DNA from 2 places in the Sporosarcina sp. OR05 genome. Region 1 is predicted to be linked to the other one. Evidence: predicted binding sites of a transcription regulator. Region 1 holds the regulator's gene; the other holds the start of a gene.
The links. Region 1 encodes LexA, which represses DNA repair genes until DNA is damaged. Its sites were predicted from a motif close to CGAACATATGTTCG; they were not measured.
Positions count from the first base shown of each region.

Region 2: a site for LexA is predicted at 1,131-1,144, ahead of NRI27_RS08195 (RpnC/YadD family protein). Genes of this name have one in related genera too.

Region 1 covers NZ_JANKJL010000002.1:413,640-417,072, forward strand. Annotated here, with positions in the region: gene NRI27_RS06265 (methionine gamma-lyase family protein) at 1-1,102, shown strand, start outside; gene lexA (transcriptional repressor LexA) at 1,153-1,773, opposite strand; gene yneA (cell division suppressor protein YneA) at 1,977-2,282, shown strand; gene NRI27_RS06280 (YneB family resolvase-like protein) at 2,282-2,947, shown strand; gene NRI27_RS06285 (DUF896 domain-containing protein) at 3,120-3,353, shown strand.
Region 2 covers NZ_JANKJL010000003.1:230,011-233,443, forward strand. Annotated here, with positions in the region: gene NRI27_RS08190 (Na+/H+ antiporter NhaC family protein) at 1-995, opposite strand, end outside; gene NRI27_RS08195 (RpnC/YadD family protein) at 1,178-1,738, shown strand; gene NRI27_RS08200 (hypothetical protein) at 1,834-1,974, shown strand; gene NRI27_RS08205 (tRNA dihydrouridine synthase) at 2,088-3,065, opposite strand.

The sequences.
Region 1 (3,433 bases):
GACCGGATACGGGTATGATGACGATGGACGGGATGTGCTGGAACAGGTGTATGCAGATGTCTTTGGCGCAGCGGCATGCCTTGTTCGAAATCAAATTATTTCTGGTACACATGCAATTTCATTAAGCCTATTTGGAGTACTTCGCCCAGGTGATGAATTACTCTATATCACAGGCAAGCCTTATGACACATTAGACTCTATCGTGTCAGGGGGAGATGAAGATACAGGTTCTCTTTCCGATTACGGCATTACTTATCAACATGTACCATTGACTGAAAATGGTTCCGTTAATTTTGAAGAAGTGAAAAAAGCGATTCATGCATCTACAAAAATGATTGGCATTCAACGATCAAAAGGCTATGCAGACCGTCCATCGTTCAGCATTGCTGAAATTAAGGAAATGATTGCTTTTGTAAAAGGAATTCGCGAAGATTTAATCGTTTTCGTTGATAATTGTTATGGGGAATTTGTGGAGAAGCAGGAACCGGTTGAAGTAGGAGCCGATTTGATGGCTGGTTCACTGATAAAAAACCCTGGCGGAGGGCTTGCGAGAACTGGTGGTTATATTGCAGGTCGGGCAGACTTAGTGAAGAAATGTGCGTACCGGATGACTTCTCCTGGAATTGGTGCGGAAGCGGGTGCGTCACTTGATACTTTATTAGAAATGTATCAAGGTTTCTTCTTAGCACCTCATGTCGTGAGTCAGTCGGTGAAAGGTGCGTTATTTACAGCAGCTTTTCTAGAAAGTTATGGATTTGATACGACACCACATGTCTCCAATCCGCGAACAGACCTCATTCAATCTGTCAATTTCGCAACCGCTGAACAAATGATCGCTTTTTGTAAAACGATTCAAGAAAACTCGCCGATCAATGCGCATTATTCGCCAGAACCTTCATACATGCCTGGCTATAGAGATGATGTCATTATGGCTGCTGGGACGTTTATACAAGGATCCAGCATCGAACTGACGGCTGATGGCCCGATTCGACCGCCTTATACAGCTTATATTCAAGGTGGTTTAACATATGAACATGTAAAAGCGGCAGTTATGTCTTCCATGCAAAAATTACTACTCGATCAGATGATTCAACCAAAATAATAGAAAAGAGGATGTCCACTGTCGGTAGCGACTCGGACATCCTCTTTTTATTAATGAATTTGACGATAGACGCCCACAACTTTTCCGAGTATGGAAACGTGATTGACGATGATTGGTTCCATCGATTCATTTTCAGGCTGTAAGCGGAAGTAATCCTTTTCTTTAAAAAACCGTTTGACTGTCGCTTCATCTTCTTCTGTCATAGCGACGACAATTTCACCATTCGTTGCAGTATGTTGCTGTTTTACAACAACGTAGTCTCCATTTAAGATCCCAGCTTCAATCATACTGTCTCCAACAATTTCAAGCATGAACAAATTATCATCAGAGGCACCATATGTATCAGGTAAAGGGAAATATTCTTCAATATTTTCAATCGCAGTGATGGGAAGACCGGCAGTAACTTTTCCGACAAGTGGAACATGTAGGACTCCGCCTTTCATCGAATCAAGTCCCTCAGGATCCAATATTTCAATTGCTCGCGGTTTTGTAGGGTCTCTACGAATATAGCCTTTGCTTTCCAATCTTGCTAAATGTCCATGGACAGTTGAACTAGAAGCTAATCCGACAGCCTCTCCGATCTCCCGCACGGAAGGAGGATATCCTTTCGATTTCACTTCATCTTTAATGAAATCCAAAATATCCTGTTGCCTTTTCGACATTTTTTTCATCTTTCCACCCCTCCATTTTTACGTAAAAAAGAATGTACTCTTGTACGAACAGAAATTCGTAACCAATGTTATTTCTTATCATAAGTATAACAGGTGTTCGGATGTTTAGCAAACAAAGGTTCGAAAGATTTGTTGACATGCGAAAAAACCTGTCCTATAATGGGAACAAGTATTCCGAACAAACATTCTTGGAGGGGTTAAATGTGACGCTAGTTAAAAAATACGGCTACATACTTTCAATTATCTTACTAAGTTCGACATTCACTTTATTCTTTGTTTTAAAAGAAACACAAGAGAGTACAATTGTTGAAGTAGAAGTTGTGCAAGGGGACACGCTATGGGGATTGGCACAAAAACATAGACCGAACGAAAAGCCAGACAAGTGGATTAAAGAAGTGATGAATTTAAATAATATGCATTCTACTTTGATAAAAAGCGGAGATACGCTAAAATTACCAGGAACGATACAGTCTACGGACGACAATCTAACGGAGTTGGCAGGTGAATAATGTTGACATCTCAATTGAAGACTTGTGTCCTTTATTGCAGAGTAAGTACTGAAAAAGATTCACAAGAAGCTTCATTGGCTAGACAAGAAGAGGAACTTCAACAACTTGCTAAGAAGATGAACCTACAAGTAGTCCATGTTTTTAAAGAAAAGCATAGTGGTTTTGATATGGATCGTGAAGGATTATTGGATTTACTAGACTGTATCCGAAATGAGGCTATCGATACGCTTTTAGTACAAGATGAAACAAGGCTTGGTAGGGGAAATGCAAGAGTTGCAATTTTACATCTTCTTATGAAAATGAATACGACTGTCATTACAAACCATGATAGTGGTCCAATGAAATTAAACGAGATGGATCACATGCTACTTGAGATTTTAGCGATTGTTGAAGAATACCAACGAAAGCTTCATAACGCTAAAATACGTAGAGGCATGAAACGTGCTGTGCGTGATGGTTATCGGCCAGAAGATAATTTAAAAAACAAAGGGAATGTAGAAGGGCGAGAGCGAATTGACGTTCCTTTGACAGAAATTGTGTCCTTACGCAAGAAAGGACTCACTTTTGAAGAGATTGCTGGTGTATTACGAGGACTTGGCCACAACGTGAGCAAAGCGACTGTACATAGACGATATAAAGAATATGAAGTTGAGCAGGAAGGCTGATAAAATGCACTTCCTGCTTATTTTGATTACTAAACAATGAAGAGTGTTCTGCTTCTAAAAGTGTGCATAGTAGTGCTAAAATAAGAAACGGTGGAGAAAAATAAAGAACATGGTCATTGTTAACCTGCAATTAGCTGTAGGTACACATAAGATAAAGGATAGGAGGAATTCAATGTTATCACCAGATAAGATTCAACGAATTAACGAGTTGTCCAAAAAGTCAAAAACAGTTGGATTGACATTGGAAGAAGCGAAAGAACAAACACAACTTCGGAAAGAATACTTGGAAACGTTTCGTACTTCAATGCGAGAAACAATCGAAAATGTGAAAGTTATTGATCCAGAAGGTAATGATGTTACACCTGAAAAAGTGAAAGAAGCCCGTAATCCTAAATATCTGCAGTGAGCAGATGACGATGACGGATTGTAATTCACTTCTAAATTGACTACACTATAGTAGGAAATAGAAACAGGCTTCTAACAAAA
Region 2 (3,433 bases), on a different contig from region 1:
ACCATCTTTTGCATGCCGCCTGTATAAATATCAAAGATCTCATTGAATTTCTTCACTTTATATACAATCATTAAAACAACAATCGTAATCGCCGCAAACAAGTAAGCCGTACTTAACGCCACACGGAATTCGCTTCCAGGAACAGGCGTTACCGGGAAACCTTTCGACACGAGCAATCCAAACAACGTAACAAATAATACGAGAAGCGGAAGCCATATGAGAATTGTACGGCTCCCCGTCGTATAGTCCTTCATTTCTTCGGCTTTCCGCAACGGTTTGGACTCTGGCCAATACAGCTGGCCAGTTTGACGTACACGTTGTTCCGCTTTTGCCATCGGACCAAAATCCAATTTCGTAATGGCAATTAACGGCACAAGCAAAACTGTTAAAATCGCATAAAATTGAAAAGGGATAACTTGGATAAGTGTGCTGAATTCTGAATCAGCAATATTCAACTTATCAAACTCCGCACGAATTAATCCCATAATATAGACGCCCCACCCGATAAACGGTATTAGAACAGCTACTGGTGAGGCTGTGGAATCAATAATCCAAGCAAGTTTCTCCCGCGAAATTTTCACCTTATCAAAGATTTTTTCAAAAACAGGTCCAACAATAAGCGGCGTACCTAAGTCAGAGAAGAATATGAGTATGCCACCGAACCAAGCTGCTAATTGCGCATTTGCTCGTGTTCTAATAAATTTCATGGATGCTGCAGCAAGGGCCGCTCCGCCCCCAGATTTCTCCATCAAAGCAACAAAGCCTCCGATGAAGAACAACAATACAAGTACCGCTGCATTATAACTATCCGTCAGTTGGGGAAATAAGTATTCTCCAATGACGCCAGTCGTAGCTGACAGCGGATTCCCGCCAACAAGAATAAGCACACCGGCAAACACGCCGGAGAATAACGAAATCAGTACATTTTTCGTAACGATCGCTAAAATGACCGCAATAATTGGGGGAATTAACGATAACAGTCCCATATGTTCCATACAGTCCATTCCTTTCAGAAATAATATATTGAATAACTATACAACTAAAATATTATTTATACAATATGGTAAATAAATTTATTCGTATAGCTCCTAATAGATTTTATTAACAGATAAGTATGATAATATATTTTAAGAGTATATGTTCGTAATTAATGGGGGGTGCAGAGGTGGTCACTACGTTGTCCATTCGAGAAAAACAATCGGCTTACACAAATCACGATAAGCTGTTTAAAGAGTTGCTTCATACTTTCTTTGAAGAATTTCTATTAGCTTTTTTCCCAGAAGTTCACAAAGAACTTAAATTCGCTCATCTTCAACCAATCTCTGAGGAAGTACATTCTGACTTAATAAGAGGAAGTACTCGTAGGCTTGATATTGCGGTGCAAACGAAGTTGAAAAATGAAGATGCTGTCGTTATCGTCCATGTGGAGCCACAAAACAGTAAACAGGAAGATTTCAATCGTCGCATGTTTAGCTATTTTAGTTTACTTTACAACAAGTATCAAAAGCCTATTATCCCAATAGCAATTTTTAGTTATCCCCAAGAATGGGACGTCCAAGAATTCACCATATCTTTCCCTTCCTTTGATGTCATGCGATTTCAGTATAAAACACTCCATTTGAAGAAGAAAAATTGGAGAGAATACATTCAAACTAAAAATCCAGTCGCGGCAGCTCTGCTTAGTAAAGCTATACTGAAAGAGAAAAAATTTATGTCAAACTCGAATTTTTACGAATGATGGCAAATATGAAACTCGATGAAGCAAGGCAAAGACTCTTGTATGGTTTCTTTGAAACATATTTACAATTAAACGACGAAGAGGAGGAGCAACTGATGAAGGAAATTCAACAATCTCCTGAAGCACAAAAGCTCATGGAACTGCCGATATCCTATGAGGAAAGAGGGATAAGGAAAGGTTATGAGCTAGGAATTGAAAAAGTAGCAAATGAAATGAAAAAAAAGGGAACGGCTTAGGAAGTGATAGCAGAAGTGACGGGTTTAACAAACGAGAAGTTAGTTGATTGGAAATATAGAGTGCAAAAAGAGTGAAAGAAAGTTTGTTTGCTCTCTTTCACTCTCTTTTGTTGTCACTCCAACTCTTTATCCAACAAAGGAAGGATTAAAGCTCTTACCTCATCAGTCGATTTAGTATTCATCAACTCATTCCGTAATTCGCCCGCACCTCTAAATCCACGGATATAAATTTTGAAGAAACGGAGAAGCGGTTTGAACGAACGAGGTTCAGCTTCTGTTGAATACTGATCGTGCAAATCCAATTGCAAAAGCAATAAATTCAAATACTCTTTCACGCTATGTTCTTTAGGTTCCTTTTCGAAGGCAAATGGATTTGTAAATACACCGCGACCAATCATGACGCCATCTACGCCATATTGTTCCACTAATTTCATACCTGTTGCACGATCAGGAATATCGCCATTTATCGTTAACAACGTGTTTGGCGCAATCTCATCCCGTAATTTTTTGATTTCAGGAATCAGTTCCCAATGTGCATCGACTTTACTCATTTCTTTTTTAGTGCGGAGGTGAATGGAAAGGTTCGCAATATCTTGCTTCAACACATGTCCTAACCATTCGCGCCATTCATCGACTTCAACATAGCCTAAACGTGTTTTTACACTAACTGGCAATCCGCCTGCTTTCGCTGCTTGGATAAGCTCTGCAGCCACATCGGGTCTTCTAATCAACCCTGATCCTTTTCCTTTGGCAGCGACATTCGGTACAGGGCATCCCATGTTCAAGTCGATTCCGCGAAAACCAAGTTTCTTCATATCGATGCTCATTTGTTTAAAATACTCCGGTTTATCGCCCCAAATATGTGCCACGATCGGTTGCTCGTCTTCCGTAAACGTCAATCGTCCACGCACACTATCTCTACCATTTGGGTGACAATAGCTTTCCGTATTTGTAAACTCCGTAAAAAATACATCAGGTCGGCCTGCTTCTGCAATGACATGACGGAATACAACATCTGTAACATCTTCCATTGGTGCTAATATAAAAAACGGCTTCGGTAAATCGAGCCAGAAATTATCTTCATTACTCATTTCATATCCTCCTGAAGCAATCAATAAAACCAACTTTATTCATTGCGAATTCCTAATCCATTTTAGAGTTTATCATTTTTTGTAAAGGATGCACAGAGACAACTAAATCATTCCCATGAACTTTAACCTTGTTAGAAACAGAAACACTGCCGAATTATGTAAACATCTACAAAATCTCTGTTCGTTATCAAGTTAAAACGCTGATTTCACATAAAACCGGTTCAAAAACTTCTCAAACGCGGCACATCTCTCAAACGCGGCAAACATCACTCAAACGCCGCATAAACTTCTCAAACGCGGCAAACATCACTCAAACGCCGCATAAACTTCTCAAACGCGGCAAACATCACTCAAACGCCGCATAAACT